4 regions of the Brevibacillus sp. AY1 genome follow, and region 3 is predicted to be linked to each of the others. Evidence: riboswitches for the same ligand, from Rfam matches in the RefSeq annotation. Region 3 holds a riboswitch; each other region holds the start of a gene.
What was found. Region 3 has a riboswitch for cobalamin ahead of JZI27_RS04325 (energy-coupling factor ABC transporter permease). Riboswitches for the same ligand answer to the same signal wherever they lie in the genome.
Positions count from the first base shown of each region.

Region 1: linked by a shared signal. The riboswitch ahead of cobO (cob(I)yrinic acid a,c-diamide adenosyltransferase) and the one ahead of JZI27_RS04325 (energy-coupling factor ABC transporter permease) in region 3 are both predicted to bind cobalamin.
Region 2: linked by a shared signal. The riboswitch ahead of JZI27_RS07105 (ABC transporter substrate-binding protein) and the one ahead of JZI27_RS04325 (energy-coupling factor ABC transporter permease) in region 3 are both predicted to bind cobalamin.
Region 4: linked by a shared signal. The riboswitch ahead of nrdI (class Ib ribonucleoside-diphosphate reductase assembly flavoprotein NrdI) and the one ahead of JZI27_RS04325 (energy-coupling factor ABC transporter permease) in region 3 are both predicted to bind cobalamin.

Region 1 covers NZ_JAFLPN010000027.1:247-4,766, forward strand. The annotation lists partial or broken gene JZI27_RS18310 (hypothetical protein) at 1-5, shown strand, start outside; gene JZI27_RS18315 (DUF4406 domain-containing protein) at 342-668, shown strand; cobalamin riboswitch at 887-1,098, shown strand; gene cobO (cob(I)yrinic acid a,c-diamide adenosyltransferase) at 1,214-1,762, shown strand; gene cobD (threonine-phosphate decarboxylase CobD) at 1,762-2,868, shown strand; gene cobU (bifunctional adenosylcobinamide kinase/adenosylcobinamide-phosphate guanylyltransferase) at 2,865-3,404, shown strand; gene cobS (adenosylcobinamide-GDP ribazoletransferase) at 3,401-4,144, shown strand; gene JZI27_RS18340 (histidine phosphatase family protein) at 4,165-4,520, shown strand, end outside.
Region 2 covers NZ_JAFLPN010000005.1:60,287-64,806, forward strand. The annotation lists gene JZI27_RS07095 (ABC transporter ATP-binding protein) at 1-340, opposite strand, end outside; gene JZI27_RS07100 (FecCD family ABC transporter permease) at 345-1,382, opposite strand; gene JZI27_RS07105 (ABC transporter substrate-binding protein) at 1,384-2,373, opposite strand; cobalamin riboswitch at 2,555-2,742, opposite strand; gene JZI27_RS07110 (prenyltransferase/squalene oxidase repeat-containing protein) at 2,775-4,181, opposite strand; partial or broken gene JZI27_RS07115 (DUF2515 family protein) at 4,306-4,520, shown strand, end outside.
Region 3 covers NZ_JAFLPN010000002.1:182,140-186,659, reverse strand. The annotation lists gene cbiQ (cobalt ECF transporter T component CbiQ) at 1-519, opposite strand, end outside; gene JZI27_RS04330 (energy-coupling factor ABC transporter substrate-binding protein) at 516-800, opposite strand; gene JZI27_RS04325 (energy-coupling factor ABC transporter permease) at 797-1,567, opposite strand; cobalamin riboswitch at 1,710-1,906, opposite strand; gene JZI27_RS04320 (quinone-dependent dihydroorotate dehydrogenase) at 2,018-3,109, opposite strand; partial or broken gene JZI27_RS04315 (GerAB/ArcD/ProY family transporter) at 3,256-4,355, shown strand; gene JZI27_RS04310 (spore germination protein) at 4,345-4,520, shown strand, end outside.
Region 4 covers NZ_JAFLPN010000019.1:48,325-52,844, reverse strand. The annotation lists gene JZI27_RS15565 (DUF952 domain-containing protein) at 1-38, shown strand, start outside; gene JZI27_RS15560 (hypothetical protein) at 47-262, opposite strand; gene tlp (small acid-soluble spore protein Tlp) at 398-607, shown strand; gene mnmA (tRNA 2-thiouridine(34) synthase MnmA) at 808-1,920, shown strand; gene JZI27_RS15545 (hypothetical protein) at 1,941-2,273, shown strand; gene JZI27_RS15540 (ACT domain-containing protein) at 2,309-2,821, shown strand; cobalamin riboswitch at 2,943-3,138, shown strand; gene nrdI (class Ib ribonucleoside-diphosphate reductase assembly flavoprotein NrdI) at 3,288-3,653, shown strand; gene nrdE (class 1b ribonucleoside-diphosphate reductase subunit alpha) at 3,640-4,520, shown strand, end outside.

The DNA of each region.
Region 1 (4,520 bases), on a different contig from region 3:
ATTGACGGGTGGGTATGAGAGACAATAGAGACTTTTATAGAAGAGAGGGGGGTTTTTCATGGACTTTTTATTTGTATTTATCTGTCTTGTATTTATCCTGATAGGAATTTTTAAGAGTCATAACAAAACGCGATCAGCAGCATTTGTAATCATGATGCTGTCTTTGTTTAATGCAATAGCTTTAAGCTACGCCAAGAGGGGGGAAGGTGCGAGTAGTTTTGGTTATTTGGGGATTATGGTAATAAAAATGTCAGATGTTGGCCAAATGGTTAGGATTTCTTTGGGGATAAAATCGAGATTAATGGCAATCATTCACAAAGTGATACTGAGGAGAATGGAATATGCGCATCATCACATTATGCGGTTCTACAAAGTTCAAGAAACAATTTGAACAGACGAACGCCTATCTGACCCTTCAAGGGAATATTGTCATTAGCGTTGCTTTTTTTGAGCATAGCGAGGGGATCCAGATCACGAAGGAACAAGCCGAATTATTGGGCAACCTTCATTTCAGAAAGATTGATCTTTCCGATGAGATTTTTGTCATTGATGTTGATGGCTACATAGGCGAGAGTACGCGAAAAGAGATTGAGTATGCTGAGAAAACGGGGAAGCCAATTCGCTATTACTCAGGCGGTGAGGTACCTTCCAATGTTTTCAATGGATGAAAAACGCGAACCACCCATGTGCAGAAGGACAAGATTCAAAAAATATCGGAGTACAAAAACTTTGAGGATGCAAGGAATTGCTCTTGAAGTATTTATCCGAACCTAGATGTGATTAAAACTAGCATCGAGATTCCATACAAAGCACTTCCCCTCAGCTTTTACTTGAATCCCGACCAGCATTTGCTATGATTAGAACAAGTACTTGTCAGACAAAAAGTGAATAAGATAGACAAACAGGTCCTTGTTCATTCGTGTCCATGCGAATGAGCAGGGTTAAAAGGGAAGTTTGGTGAAAAGCCAACGCGGTCCCGCCACTGTATGAGAGGAGCTTTTCTTCGCGGCACATGCCATCCACTGCCTATCCAGGTGGGAAGGAGAAGAAAGGTGATGATTCTTGAGCCAGGAGACCTGCCTGTTTTCGTGTTGCACTGATTTCCTTCGGGTCAAAGGAAAAGGTGAGGATTGTGGCTTTCAGCTATCCGCGCTTTGTTTTCCTTTTGGTATCTAGGGAGAACGAAGCGTTTTTTAATTCAGGAGGGATTCATGTGAACCAGCAGCCTAACAAACGGGGATTGCTTTTGGTCTATACAGGAGATGGAAAAGGGAAAACGACGGCAGCACTTGGCCTTGCTGTACGTGCTACAGGCAGGGGCAAAAAGGTGCTGATGATTCAGTTCATCAAGTCTCCAGATAGAACCTACGGGGAAAAGATCATGTTTGACCGTATGGGAATCGAGATTTTGCAAAAGGGGATCGGATTTACGTGGACCAAGACGCCTGAGGAGCATCGCGCAGCATTGGCTGAAACGTGGCGCTTCGCCAAGGAAAAACTGCTCGACGATACCTACGATTTGATCATTCTCGACGAAATCAACAACGCGCTTGCCATCGACAAGTTTCCGATCGATGACGTGCTGCCTTTAGCAGATGTTTTGGAGACGTTAAAAAATCGTCCGGCAAAAATGCATGTAGCCATTACTGGAAGAAGCGCAAAGCAGGAGATCATCGAACTGGCCGATCTGGTGACGGAGATGAAGCCGATCAAGCACTACTATGACGAGGGCATCCCTGCCGTTCTGGGGGTAGAGTTCTGATGGAGGTTCTGGAAAAATACGGCCACGGCGGTGACTGGGTGTCGGCTGCCAAGCGATACGGACTTCCGGCAAACGGCTTTCTCGATTACAGCGCCAACATCAATCCGTTAGGGCTGCCGCAGTCTGTCATTTCAGCGCTGCAAACCCAGCTGCAGGAAGTGACGCGGTACCCTGATCCAGCTCACCGTTCCTTCCGGCATGCTTTGGGCAAACGATTGAATTTGCATGAAGACTGGCTGTTGCCTGCAAACGGAGCTGCCGAAGCGATGGCCTTGGCGCTCTTGGCTTTGCGCCCGCAGAAAGTGGGTGTTGTCTACCCATGCTTTTCCGAATACGCGCAACTTTCGGAGCAGTTCGGCGCTCGGGTGATCAGCTGCTACGGCCGGGAGGAGCATGGCTACAAAGCAGAAGAGACACAGCTGTACAGGCTTTTCCAGCAAGCAGATCTCGTGTTTATCGGCTCGCCCAACAATCCTACTGGCATCTTGTACACAGCCGAAGAGCTGCAGCGAATGGCGGAATGGACCGCAAAGACGGATACCTGGCTGATCGTAGACGAAGCGTTTCTCGATTTTGTAGAGGAAGAAAAGCCATTTACACTGGTCGACCAGCTGAAGAAATATCCACGCGTGATCGTGATGCGCTCGATGACCAAAATGTATGCGATTCCGGGATTGAGGCTGGGCTACGCCATCGCTCACCCCGAGGTAATCGCTCGGATGAAAGGAAAGCAGGTCAGCTGGAGTGTCAATGCTTTGGCGCTCGTGGCAGGAGAGCTTTGCCTGGAGGAATGGGAATACGAGCGACAGACGCGAGAGCTGATTGCTCAGGAACGCGCTTACCTCAGCACGGCTCTTCAGCAGGAATGGGACTGGAAGGTTTGGCCGGGCAAAGCGAATTTTCTGCTAGTCCGCACCTCTGAGGAGTGGACGGCGCAAGAGCTGCAGGAAGTACTCGGCAAAAAAGGCGTCCTGATTCGAAGCTGTGCCATGTACCCAGGGTTGACTGCGCGAGATTTCCGCATTGCCGTGCGCAAACGGGAAGAAAACGAACGCTTGCTGGGTGCGCTACGCGAAGCTTGTCTGGAAAGGGGAACGTACCGATGAGCCTGATCCTGGTCACTGGAGGAGTACGTTCTGGCAAAAGCGGCTTTGCCGAAGAACTGGCGTCTGAGACGGGCAAGAGGGTCCTGTATGTCGCGACAGGCGAAGCGAAGGACGAGGAAATGCGAAACCGAATTGAGCTGCATCAAGCTCGCCGTCCGGCAGAGTGGGGCTGTGTGGAAATCCCGCAGTACCTGTCTCACTCGATCCAGGCAGCGAAGGAATATGAGGTCGTGCTCCTCGACTGCCTGTCAACCTGGGTCAGCAATTGGCTAATGGCTGTTCCCGAAGAGAAATGGCGAAATGACGCCATTACGCAAGAGATCTACCAGGAGGCAAAAGCATGGCTGGACGGGCTTGCTGCGGCACCGCAGACCGTGATCGCCGTGACGAGCGAGGTAGGCTTGGGCGGGGTGGCGATGAATAAGCTGGGTCGCTGGTTTGCAGACGTGCTCGGGGATGTTAATCAGATGACGGCACGCCGCGCGGATACCGTGTATGCAGTCTTTTCGGGAATTCCCTGGAGGATCAAAGGATGAATCTACATGCATTTTGGCATGCCATCGCCTTTTTCACCCGGATTCCTGTTCCCTGGCTGCGGCCTTCTGAGGAAGCGTGGAAAAAAAGTGTTGCGTGGTATCCAGCTGTGGGTCTGGTGATTGGTCTGATCCTGTGGGGTGTGCATCAAGCAGGGCTTTGGCTGTTTAGCCCGTTGCTTGCAGCTGTATGGACCCTGATCGTCTGGGTGTACATCACAGGGGGACTTCATCTCGACGGCTGGATGGACTTGGCGGATGGTCTTGGAAGCAGTCGCACAAAAGAAAAAATGCTGGAGATTATGAAAGACAGTCGCGTCGGAGCGATGGGGGTTTTGGCGGCACTGTTGCTGCTGTTGTTGAAAACCGCCGCACTGTCCGAATGGACCGAGCCAGCATGGGGCATGATGCTTGTCTTCGTCCCGGCGATCGCCCGTACGCACGTCCTGCTGGCGATTCGCTACTGGCCGTATCTCTCGGCAGATCAGGGGATTGGAAAAGGGATCAGCGAGGGGCTTTCGGGCGTTCACATCGTGATTGCGTACGCCGTTTTGGCTGGTGCCTGCTGGTGGCTTGGCGGTTTGCAGGCAGCGGGAGCGGTTTTATTGTCCCTGTTGTTTGCAATCGGGTTTGCCCGAAGTGTGGCACGAAAGCTGGGGGGATTGAACGGCGATTGCTACGGAGCCGTCATCGAGAGTAGCGAGGCTGCGATGCTGATTGCCTTGCTGATAAGTATCGGATAAAGCGTCAGGAGTGGGCAAGGATGAGATGGCTATGGGTACGTCATGGGGAGACGTCTATGAATAGACAGGGCAGATATCTGGGCCATACCGATGTCTCGCTGCATGAGCATGGAATCAGACAGGTAAAAGGATTGGCAGAGCAGCTCAAGTCCGTGATCCGGCAACCCGTGAACCTCTATACCAGTGATTTGCAGCGTTGTCTGCAAACGGCGGAGCTGCTGGCAGAGCAGATGCCCTGTACGGTGCAGGCTGTTCCAGCACTGCGAGAGCTTTCATTTGGCGAATGGGAGCTGTGTACATACGAAGAGTTGATGGCAAATGACAAGGAACGTGCGACTCGATGGTACGACGATCCTCTCCAATACAGTCCTCCTCA
Region 2 (4,520 bases), on a different contig from region 3:
GGTCCAAAGCTTCCTCGCCCAGCCAGTTCTGATAGGGGAATCTCCCCATCTCCAGCACTTCACGTACGAGAAATCCTACAGGTGGAAGAGCTTCCTGCTCCAGCACCGCCAGCATTCGGGCGAGCTCCTTGCGAGAGTAGCGCGTGAGCAGCTTTCCATCTAGACGAATCTCACCCTGGTCCATTCCGACGACACCAGAGATCAGCTTGCAAAGCGTCGATTTTCCGCTTCCATTCGGGCCGATGATGCCGAAAAACTCCCCCTTGCTTACGGAAAACTGGATATCCTGCAGGACAGGTGTCTGATTGTAGGATTTATGCAGTCCGCTTACCTCGATCATCTGACTATCCTCTCCCCTGTTGTTTTCTCTTCCTTAACAAATAGGCGAAGAAGGGCGCGCCCAGAAAGGCCGTAACGACACCCAATGGTATTTCTGTCGGGCTGAGCAGCATTCGCGCCAGCGTATCTGCCCACAGAACATAGATTCCTCCGAAGATCGTCGCCATCGGCAGCAGCAAGCGATAATCAGGGCCCATCATCAGCCTGACCAAATGCGGTACCACCAGTCCGACGAACCCGATAATTCCCGAGATGGATACTGCTGCTGCTGTTAACATGGTAGCTGTGACCAGGACAATCAATTTGGTTCGATCGACATGGACACCGAGATGCGCTGCCTGCCGCTCTCCCAATGCAAAAAGATTGAGTGAGCGCGCGTAGCTGATCAGCACAACCAATCCGATGATCAAATAAGGCAGCAGGACGTACGAAAACGCCCAGCCCCGAAAAGAAAGGCTGCCCAACAGCCAAAAGATGATCTCATTGACCATCTTGTCTGACAGAGAGACCATGAAGGATACCAGTGAGCCCAAAAAGGCTTGCACCACGACGCCAGACAGCAGCAAGGTCTCGGTCTGGATCTTGCCCTGTGTATTCGCGAGACGCATGACAATCCATAGACTGAAAAGCCCAGTCAGAAACGCGACTACGGGTGTGCTCCATTGTCCGAGAAAGGCAATTTGCAAGCCAAAAAGCAAGAGAAAGGAAGCCCCGACAGCAGCACCCGATGCTACCCCCATCGTGTATGGATCTGCCAGTGGATTGCGCAATACGCCTTGAAAGCCCGCACCTGCCAGAGAAAGGGACGCTCCCACCAGAATGGCCAAGACCACACGTGGAAAGCGCACCTTCATCACGATTTGTTCAGCAGACTCTGGCCAGGTGACCGGGATGTGCTCTGCCATGCCAGGAAGCTGATGCAGAAGGATCAGCCACACCTGCGACAGCGGCAGGCTGGCAGCCCCCATCGAGATACTCACGACGATAGAGAGGAGCAGAGTAGCAATCCCTACACCTCCCCATGCAGCCAGTCGTCTCTTCATCCTACTTCACCCGATCGGGATAGATGGCCTTCGCCACTTCAATCAACCCTTGCGTGATCCGTGGCCCGGGACGGGACATGACATTTTCGTCCATGCCAAAAACCTGTTTTTCTTGGATCGCCTTGATTTTTTCCCATCCACTTCGTGTGACGATGATTTCCTCCAGATTTTTGCCGGTATTTTGATCGACGAGCCCTTTTGCATACAAAATCACGTCCGGATCATCTTGGACGATTTTTTCCTCACTGATCTGATTCCAGCCTGTAGTATCGGAAGCGATATTGATTGCCTTGGCCAGTGTAATCAGTTCATCCATAAACTCTCCCTTGCCCACCGTCCAGCCGGGAGCAAATTCGAGGTATACCTTTTTCATTTCCTCGGGCCCTAGATCTTGAACCGCCTCTGTTACCCGTTCGATATCCAGCTTCATCTGGCTGACAATCGCTTCTGCCTGTTCTTGCTTGTTGGTGATCTTGCCCATGAGCAAAATATTGTCCATGATTTCAGCCACGCTATTGGGGCGTGTGATGTAAATTGGCAAACCTAAAGATTGGAGCTTTTCTGCGATCGGCTTATCCATCGAAATGCCGCCGATGACCAAGTCTGGACTCTGGGACAGAATCGCTTCTTCGTTGGGCTTGACAACTCCACCCACTTTTGGCTTCTTTGTTGCTTCGGCAGGGTAGTCATCAAAATCGGACACACCCACGATGTGTTCTCCAAGACCCAGGGCAAACAAGATTTCCGTCTCTGCAGGAGACGTGGAAATAATGCGCTCAGGTGCTTTTTCAAACGTGATCTCTTTTCCGGTCGCATCCTTGACGGTAAGTGGATACACGGTCTGCTTGGAAACCGATTCATCTGTATTTTGATGTGGTGTTTCCTGCTTTGCTTCAGGTGCAGGCTGAGCTTGAGGGGCTGCCTGCTCCGAACATCCCCATAATCCAATCGTCAACAGGACAGGGAGTCCCCATTTCCAAAAACGTTTCATCCGTGCTTCTTCCTCTCTTCTTCCATTCCATCATCACGATTCCTATGAAATCGACACCTACTAACGAAAAACCCTTTGAATCCACGAAGGAAACAAAGGGTCGGCTTTATGCTCAGGAGGCGCGGACACACAACGATATCCTATACTTCCCAATCCAGCCGATCCTCTCCGCGAAGGAACGCAGGTAAACGTACAACAGGCAGGTCTCCTGGCTCACGGGTATCAGATGCCCTCCCCTTCCCGTTTCCATAGAAACAGTGGCACGGAGGACCCTACCCGATTTACAGTGGCGGGACCGCGCCGGATTCTCACCGGCTTCCCTTTTCACCTGTCCATTTCGGACGAGGCACCTGTTGTTTTATACATAGTGAACGTGATGAATCAACCATATTCTCGTATCATCATAGCATTCCTGTCAGCAAAAAAGAAGGAGGAATGGCGAGGCTCGTCGGGATTCTGTATCCATCCGCCGTGGAGGGATCTGTACTGACGGTATCTGCCCCTTCGATCGGCAGGTTTCGCACCAGCGCAGAATCCGTATTTTTTTCAAAGGCAGGCCAGCCACCGTCGTCGTTTTGCATGGATAAAAGCCAAACCAGACCACGGTTCCAAGCGGCGGCTGCCAGTTGATCAGTCTTGGCCTGATTATGCAGGGCTCGCAAGGCAGCCGTCGTATCATCGATATCCGGATTCATCGTGTTGTGATCGGAGAATCCCCAACCACCGGGTTTCACTCCGGGATTGCGAATTTTCCAGTCTCCGTAAGTCGTTTGCTGTTTGCTCAGGAGATAACGATTGGCCTGTGAAATCGCGGGGTGAGAAAAGGAGAGTCCGCTGCGCTGCAAGGAATGGGACGATAGAGCGGTGTCCCAGACAGCGGAGGTCGCAAGCTGCAGGTGTACGCCAGCAGCTTGCGAGCATACAGAGGCTTTGAGCCCAGCTACAGCCTTCTGAATGACAGGATCTCGAGAAGAGTAGCCGCGTGCAAGCAGCGCATAAATCATGAGGGTGGTGGATGTGGAGTAATTGTACAGCGTTCCGTCCGGTTCAATACGCGAAAGCATAAACTGCTCCAGTCTTCGAAGGCCTACTTCGTGAAGCTTGCCAGGCAGAAAAGGAAGTCGCTGCACATAGTCGTGGATCGAGGATAGCAAGACTTGCCCATCTTTGGCGAAGCGTTCGAGGATACCATGTGGATAGATGCCCGGAGCGATGGGGTGAACGGCGTACAAATCAGACAGATCGGGTGTGTCAGGGAGCTTTTTTACGTATTTTCGATCGGCACAAATCATCATAGGCGCCAAATGAACACGGGCATACCCGACAAAATCATAGAAGCTGACGGGCAAGCTCGGAGGAAGTAAAGCCAGCTCTACAGGAACGATAAAATGCGCAGGCCACTGGTATTGTCCTGTCAATGCAGTTGTGATCTTGGTCAGCAGGTTCGCCTGGGTAAGCCCTCCCCTTTCTCGGATAAAGGAACGGGCTAGCGCCATTCTCGGCTCATTTTTCGTATACCGGCCAGAGAACAACAGGGCGTAGTAAGAATCAATCGTAGCAGACAAATTCCCTTGTGGTTCGTCCGGGTACAGTTTCCATGAACCGTCATCCTGCTGCTTGGAAACGATATGGCTGACCAGTTTTTCAATCAATCCTTCATCATCAATAGAAAGGGTTCGCAATAGGATGATCATGTGCGAATCTGTCATGGGAGAGGTTTCTAGACAAAATCGCCAGGATCCGTCTGCCTTCTGCCATTCGACCATAGAGGTCTGAATACGCCGAATTTCCGTTTGTACATCGCTCACCTGGTTCACCTCCGCAAAAATATGCTAGTAGAAAACTTGGCTGCTCCAAGCTTTTGGCGGAGCCTAAGTACCCAAAAGGCACAGGTAAACTTTTCGATCGTACAACGAAAGGAGGAGAGATCTCATGGAATTACCGTGGTTCTTGGCTCCCCATCTCCTTTCCTTCGCTAAGGAATGTAAGAAGGTAAAGGCAAAAGGCCACGCAAAGCAAGCAGCAGCATCCCTTTCAGAGAAAGATCAGGAAACGATAGAGCGCATCCAACAACAAACGCGTGACTGGAATGGTGACAATATCAGTCGAACCAGTGCCTATCTAACATTTTATCAAAAGCGCCCCGA
Region 3 (4,520 bases):
CAGCAGAACAAAGATGAAGCGGTACATGACCATCAACAAATCAATCACCAATGCTGGCACTCTCGCCTTGCGCAGCACCTGCAGGATTTCGGAAAATGGTACGGTAAACAGAATAAACGAAAAGACCGCAAGACTCGACATTGTCCGGCAAAAGAGATCCAGTACCCGCTGCAGCGAAGACACAGAGACGGTAAAGAGATAACCTCCTGCCTGCCACCATAAGACGAATCCACTAGCGTCGAAGGGATCCGGTGCACGACTGACATCAATAAGCAGAGCGGGAAGTCCAGCTGCAAAAAAGCTAAATGGCAACAGCAAAAACAGGAGATAATGACGCATGGGGATGCGGGCGTAACCTACCACCCACAACCCCATCCAGAAAAAGACCAACACCTGCACGAGCCTATGTCCAGCTATGACGAGAACTAGAAGAATGATACCTAACAACAGCTTGTGCTCCGGCGATAGATGGCGCAGCCGATTTTGATAGGCTAATGTATCGAGCTGCTGCCATTTCATCTTTTCTGTCTATCCAACCGACCTTTGTACAAGCCCACAGCATAACCGATCACGCCTGCTCCGACAGCAGCCTGAACGGCAAACAGCAAGCTCTCCGTCTCCCCGCCCGGCGGCTCCAAAAGCGGCTGGAACCACGGCTCATAGGCAGGAGCGATTTCTGTGATCGCTTCCTCTGCGGCTCCATCTGCTCCTCCAAACTCTGAATCCTGCACCAGCAGCAGCGGTACCACCGCCAATACGACAACTCCCAAGAGCAGCAGCCAATTCATGCCTTTTTTCACAGAGATTCCTCCCGTTTCAGCAGACGTAATTGTACCAATTCCTTGGCATTGTAGGCCTGCAGCCAGTTCCAGACGAGAACCGTCAGCAGCCCTTCACTGATCGCCAAAGGAATTTGCGTCACAGCGAAAATGCCAGCAAATTTGGCCAGCGAAGCAAGCACGCCGCCTGTTTCGGCCGGAAATGCAAGAGCCAGCTGCAAGGACGTTACGAGATAGGTAGACAAATTCGCCAAGGATGCGGCGGCAAAGATCGCGACCCGCTGCCCTCCGCTGGCACCTGTAATCAAACGGTACACGCCATAAGCGACCAAAGGCCCCACTACTGCCATCGAAACGGCATTGGCTCCTAGTGTTGTCAGGCCACCATGCGCCAGGAGCAATGCCTGGAAGAACAATACCAGGCTCCCCAGCACAGACATCGCCAACGGACCGAACAGGACAGCACCCAGCCCTGTTCCTGTGGGGTGCGAGCTGCTGCCCGTGACAGAGGGAATCTTCAGCGCAGACAAAACAAAAGCGAACGCGCCGGCTACTCCCAAAAGCAGTTTCATCTGAGGATGGTCCTTGACGATCTTGTTGATTGAACGCAAACCAAGAATAAAAAATGGCAAGAAGACAACCCACCAAAATATCGCCCAGGGGATGGGCAAAAATCCTTCCATGATATGCATGGCATGCGTAGTCTGCGGTTCATTCATCAGAAAGTACAAGACAAAACCAGCGACCAGCAAAGCGCTAGACATGATTCTTGAGCGTTTCCCGTTCATTCACGCATTCCTCCTCCACCGTATTCCTTTTCCAAAAACCAAAAAATCCCATCCGATTGACGGATGGGTTGTGTGCAAAAAAACAATCGACCTTTTGACATGTCGAATTGTCCCTTACTCACCTCTCCTTTCCGCGAAGGTATCTGGGTGGGGCAGCTAGGTAGGTCTCCTGGCTTCCAGATCATAGCGCTCTTTCTCCTTCCCCATCACGTGGATGAGTGGAATACGTTCAAAGAGAGCTCCCTGGTTACAGTGGCGGGACCGCTCGGGACTTTCACCCGATTCCCTGTTACCCTTTATGCGTTTGCACATAAAGGCACCTAATGCCAACCGTATCAAGTTGTTGGACGCATTCGTACTCGTCCATCTTCATTATACGCCTACCCTCTTCAAAAGATAAAGAAGGGAAACAAAACCGATGATCGCATTCATCATCGGTTTGCGGCACCATTATTTTCGAGCGTCTACACCTACTGCTTCACGAATGTGGCTAAATCCGTCCTTTGCCATCAGTTCCAGCAGCTTTTTGTTGATCTGCTTGGCGATCCCGGGACCTTGGTAGATCATTCCGGTATAGACCTGAACAAGGCTTGCACCAGCACGTATTTTTTGGTATGCGTCCTCGCCTGTAAAGATTCCACCAACCCCAACTACAGGGACCTTGTCTCCTACTTCCTGATAGATTTCCCGCACCCATTCCGTCGATCGTTCGGTCAATGGCTTGCCGCTCAATCCACCCATTTCTTCTGCGCGAGGGTGATTCTGGACGGCTTCTCTGGAGAGGGTGGTGTTGGTTGCAATAATGCCAGAAATTCCTTCCTCGACAGCCGCATGGATGACATCATGCATCTGCTCGTCCGACATGTCAGGCGCGACCTTCAAGAGAATCGGCTTTTGCTTTGCCCCGCGCATTTCCAGCTCAGCAGCCTTTTCCCGAACAGCGCGAATGAGTACCCGCAAGCTCTGGGTTTCCTGCAGATCACGCAGATTAGGTGTATTGGGCGAACTGATATTGATCACAACATAATGTCCGTAGGAATACAGCATGTCCAGGCATTTGCTGTAATCACTGGCTGCCTCTTCGTTCGGCGTTGTTTTATTCTTGCCTATGTTGATTCCGATAGGAGCATCCGAATAGGCATAATCGATCAGGTTCTTGCCAGCCAGGTAGGCTCCGTAGTTGTTAAAGCCCATGCGATTGATCACGGCTTGATGTTCGGACAAACGAAATAGTCTCGGCTTTGGATTGCCCGGCTGTCCTTGCGGCGTCACCGTTCCAATCTCGACAAAGCCAAAGCCCATCGCTGCCAAAGCATGGTATACTTCTGCATTTTTATCAAAACCAGCAGCCAATCCGACTGGATTAGGAAAGGTCAATCCCCACAGTTGTGTTTCCAAACGCTCGTTTTTTATTCCGTACATCATTTTCAACAGACGCTTGCCCACTGCGGATTCTTCCGCCAGCTTCAATGCGTGAATCGTCTTTTCATGAATCTCTTCCGGGTCCTGCTGGAAGAGATATTTTCGCACTAGTTGATACATCGTAGGCTGCACTCCTTACTCCGTTTCTCCTTCACAGTAGGATACCACACTTTCGAAAGGAGAGTAACCTTTATCCGTGATACATATTTCCAATTCAACAGGCAAATCCTAACACCACTACCAGTATTGCTGGGTGACAAAAGCGCATGAAAGTAGATGGAAAAATTGGCGTCGGCCAAACCATTATGATGATCATGCTAACCGTGGGCATCACCAATCACGTTACTGTCATTCCCTTGCTGTTAAGCAAAGCTGGGCGAGATGCGTGGCTGAGTATCCTGATTGCAGCTATTCCCTTTGTGGGGTGGGTGTGCATTCTTTATTTCATCAATAAGCAGCTCCAACAAGAATCCTTGTATACCTGGATCAGGCGTTCGACCAACAAGTTTGTCGGGAATCTGCTGATCATTCCCATTCTCTTTTGCCTGTACATGATGGCACTCGTTCATTTGATCGACACGCAAACCTGGACGAATGTGAACTATCTGCAGCGCACGCCCGAGTGGGTCGTTGCCCTCGTGCTGGTGATATTTTGTGTCATTGCGGCGAACGGTGGGATTGCCCCTTTGGGTGTTACCTCAGGCATTTTATTGCCATTTGTCTCCCTGCTGGGATTTTATGTAGCGCTTGGCAATGTTCCCAAAAGGACTACAGTCTGTTACTGCCGATCATGCAAAACGGTTTCCAGCCGATATTGGAGGCGATGGTCTTTGCCGGGGGTGGCTTTACCGAGTTGGCCATCCTTCTGCTTTTGCAGCATCATATCCGCAAACCGCTGCGGATTGGTCACTACATTGCACTTGTCTTGATCGTTGTCATTCTAACGTTAAGTCCTCTTACAGGTGCTATAGCTGAATTTGGCCCCATCGAATCCTCCCGTCAACGATACCCGGCCTTCGAGCAATGGCGTTTGCTGTCGATTGGAAGAGATATCGAAAACATGGAGTTTTTTGCGATCTATCAGTGGCTTTCCGGCTCTTTTATGCGCATCTCCATCTGTCTATTTTTAATTACCGAAATGATGGGCTTACGCACACCCAAAAACCGCTTGTACATGGTGATATTTCTGGGTTTAAGCATGATTGCATTCACCAGCCTCCCCATTAGCGATATGCAATTCATGACCTTTTTGTCCAGAGTGTACTATCCCCTCTTTATGGTGATTGTCCTGCTCTCTACCCTGATCATCGCGGGAATTGCCCTGAAGAACCGAAACAGAAAGAGGGATACCGGCCATGAATCGTGAAGCCGAGCTGAAGGAAACCTTTGCACACTGTGCAGACGTAACCTTTTTACGATTGGTCACCAGTGAAAATCAGCCAATACTTCTTGTGTATTGTGAAGGGCTGGCAGACACCAAAGAAATGCAAAAAACGGTCATTCCTCAAATCGACCAGTTTGTGGAAAAGGG
Region 4 (4,520 bases), on a different contig from region 3:
ACAGCGACCATTGGACACAGGGATCGTCCATCCGCTAGATCAAGGCTTACCAATTGTACAATTCAAGCAGCTCCAGCACCTCTTGACGCTTTGCAGGCGGCAATTGATCTAGACGACGCAGCAAAAGTCCTATCCGTTTTCGCTGCTCTTCCTCGATTTCGGGATGTTTATTTCCTTTAATCCATTGACGTTTTAATTTCACGGACTCCGTTTCTGCAATGATTTTCAACAGCTTTCGCTCTAATAAATCTAGGGATGCCATACGAGAAACCTTCTTTTCGAAAAGATACGTACCAACAACGCCATTATAGCACGAGCCATACATAAAGGAACTTGCAATGGCGCACAATGGTAGTGGTAAATGACCAAATCTTGACGATAAAGGAGTGTTAATCAAATGGCAAAACCAGATGACCGCTCGGACAACGCAGCAAAATTGCGCGAAATGGCACAAAATACAGAGGAGAGAATTCAGGAGTCCCAGGATTACCTCAGTGAACATGCTGATGAGATTTCAGCCAAGGAAAAGAGCGATATCGAGGCAAAAAATCAGCGCCGTGAAGAAAGCGTGGAAGCATTTCGAGCGGAAATCGAGGATGAATCCTAACCAATACAAGAAGCGAAGCGCCTGTTGCTCTGTATGCGACAGGCGTTTTTTTGGGAAAACTTGCCCTAATGCGGCTGATATGCGCATTTCACAACAGGAGTCGCTCCGAATTGACGAAAAAAGTGCAACAAAACATGATTTGTTCCAGGAAACATGGTAATCTGTTTAAGGAACAAATTCATATATAGAGGAGAAAGACCATGAAACGACCAGAAGATACACGCGTCGTTGTCGGCATGTCCGGCGGCGTTGACTCCTCCGTGACGGCTTACCTGCTGAAACAACAGGGATATGACGTCATCGGCATCTTTATGAAAAACTGGGATGATACCGATGAATTCGGCCATTGCACGGCGGAAGATGACTTTCAGGATGTCCGACGCGTCTGTGAACAAATCGATATTCCGTACTACACGGTTAACTTTGAAAAAGAGTACATGGATAAAGTATTCCAGTACTTTTTGGATGAATATAAACGGGGTCGTACGCCCAATCCAGATGTCATGTGCAACCGCGAGATCAAGTTCGGTGAGCTGCTTGCCAAGGTCATGGATCTGGGGGCCGATTATATCGCGACCGGCCACTATGCACAGGTAAAGCATATCGATGGCGAGTACAAGCTGTTGCGCGGCGTGGACAACAACAAGGATCAGACGTATTTTCTCAACGTTCTTGGTCAGGAGCAATTGTCCAAAACCATGTTTCCGATCGGGCATATGCCCAAGCCGCAAGTACGTGAAATTGCCGAGAAGGCAGGGCTGGCAACAGCGAAGAAGAAAGACAGTACGGGTATTTGCTTTATCGGGGAACGAAATTTCCGCGAATTTCTGCAAAACTACCTTCCTGCCAAAAAAGGAAACATTGAAACGGTCGATGGGCTTGTGATCGGGCATCACGATGGTTTGATGTATTACACGCTAGGTCAACGCCAAGGATTGGGCATTGGCGGAGGACATGGCACGAGTGGAGAGCCTTGGTTTGTCGTGGACAAGGATTTGGAACGTAATGTTCTGATTGTTGGTGAAGGCTCCAACCATCCTAGACTGTATTCAACCAGTCTGATGGCCACCGAAGTAAATTGGGTGAGCCATTCAAAACCACAGGAATCATTCCGTTGTACAGCCAAATTCCGCTACCGTCAACCGGATCAGGGTGTCACCGTGAACCTGTTAGGTGACAACCAGGTCGAAGTGGTTTTTGACCAGCCTCAAAAAGCGGTAACGCCTGGACAGGCAGTGGTTTTCTATGATGGTGAAGTGTGTTTGGGTGGTGGAACAATCGACAAAGTAACCTTGATGGGAAAAGAGAAATAGGTTGTAGGGGGATCTTTTTCATGGAAGCAACGAAAAAATCAAAGGTGATTATTCTCTCCTTCTTGATAGGTGCGATTTGTATGGGAGTCATCGCCTACATCGGCATGTCGTATGGCGGTCGCGCACACATGACCAATATTGAAGCGAAGATCCTCGAGCGCGGAGGGGCCCTGGTAGCTGGAAGTGTAATGGCTGTGCCGAAAGATGAGAGTCCCTTTGAAAAAAGCGGCAAGGGAAACACCATCTTTCGAATCAAATACACGAAGGACGGAAATGAGCATCTCGCTTGGTATCGTTCCAAAAATCAGTCCTCCATCATTTCCGAACCAGAGGAATGGATTTTTCCTGAATAGATAGAGGAAATCAATAGGGAGAGTGAATGCAAGTCATGACCCAGTTAACCGGACTTCGTGATCTCGCAGAATTGATTGTTCGTATTGAACCGCGTGCGAAGGAAGCTTCTCTCTCGATCCTGGCGCACGAGAACAAAGAAGAAATAACCAGCCTGCTGGTCGATGGACTCGGTATGAAAGTCCCTGTTCAGCACAGTTCAGGGGAGTACGCCAATCATCTGGCTGTTTTGCGCGCTGGTTCCAACAAATATACGTTTGCACAGGATTGGCGTGAGGTATATGTCAGTGAGATCAACTATTGCGCCTGTCGAATTCCACCAGGTGCTCACGGCTTACTGGTCCATCATATCGATTATCCGGGCGTCATTTACGACGTGTCTCAAATTCTCGCCAATCATCACATCAATATTTCCAAGCTGAATGTATCACGCGAGCAAAAGGGAAAAAATGCGCTCCTCGTCTCGGTAACCGATGAAGAAATTACCGCTTCTGTGGTGCGGGAAATCGAGCAATTACCTCAAATCACTAAGGTGATTTCGTTGCAATAAGAGATGTGCCGTCCGTTTTTCGGGCGGCTTTTCTTTCGAGAGATCTATCGATTGGGTATTTAGTAAGTGGGAAAACAGCTTGACTACCACGATATATTGATGTAATGTAAGTCATAACAACTACATATTGATGCGTATAGGTGTCTAACCGTCTATCGATGGTAGACTTAATAGGGAAGCTCGGTGAGAATCCGGCGCGGTCCCGCCACTGTAAACAGAGAGTTACGCTTTGAAATGGCCACTGATCCATGGATTGGGAAGGTAAAGCGTTACGATGATCTGTAAGCCAGGAGACCTGCCTTAACGTAAACACTATGGAACCTACGGGAGATAGGGAAGTGTTGGAACGCTCGGTCACCCGTGAGGTATTGTGTCCTAGGGAATGGATATGCGTATTCGACTTTCTTCGTCAGTCGGATACGCTTTTTTTATGGCTAAACCAGTGTTTTCAGGAAGGAAGAGATCATTGATACTCGCATTTGATTCCAAAACGGGCAATGTACGCCGATTTGTCAACAAACTGAATCTGGATATGCCCACTGTGCAAATTCAAGAGGATCTGTTGCTGGAAGAACCGTTTATCCTGGTCACCTACACGACGGGATTCGGACAGGTGCCCGATAAAGTACAAACGTTTCTCAAGCAGAATCACTCATGGATGCGGGGAGTAGCAGCCAGCGGCAATCGGAACTGGGGGACGAGCTTCGCCAAAAGTGCGGACACGATCTCTTCTGCCTATCACGTACCATTGTTAGCGAAATTCGAACTGTCCGGAACGATGCATGATCTGGAACTATTTAAAAGCGGGGTGGCATCCATTGCGACACATTGAACTCAATAACCAGCTGATGCAGCGCGGTGAGGATGGTTTTTACCTGTTGGATAAGGACCAGGAGGCAGTGCAGTTATTCATGGAAGAGGTGCAAGCCAAAACCATGACATTCTCAAGCATCCTGGAGCGGATGAACTATCTAATCGAACATGACTACTATGAAAACGTCTATGAAACCTACACGAAGGAGCAAGTCGAAGAAGTCATTCGGCTCGCGCATGATTTCAAATTCCAATTCGCTTCTTATATGGCCATCTCCAAATTTTACAAGGATTATGCCTTGAAAACGGACGACAAGAAATCCTATCTGGAGCAGTACCCGGACCGCGTAGCGATTGTGGCCCTCTCCCTGGCTCAAGGAGATTTTGATCTGGCCAAACGGCTGACCGTGTCGATGATGGACCAGCGTTTGCAGCCAGCGACGCCTACCTTTTTAAATGCCGGCAAAAGCCGCCGTGGTGAGATGGTCTCCTGTTTTCTCTTGGAGATGGATGATTCGCTGAACTCGATCAATTACATATTGGGCACCTGCATGCAGCTTTCCAAAATCGGTGGCGGAGTAGCAGTCAATCTTTCCAAGCTGCGCGGACGCGGGGAACCGATCAAAGGAGTAGAGGGCGCAGCTAAAGGCATTATGCCTGTGCTAAAGCTGTTGGAGGATGCTTTTTCTTACGCAGACCAGATGGGGCAGCGCAAGGGCTCTGGAGCAGCGTATTACAACATATTTGGCTGGGATATCAACGAGTTTCTGGATTGCAAAAAAATTAACGCCGATGAAAAATCACGAATCAAGACGCTGGCAATCGGGCTGATCGTACCGAACATCTTTTACAAGCTGGCAGAGGAAAACAAACCATTGACCGTCTT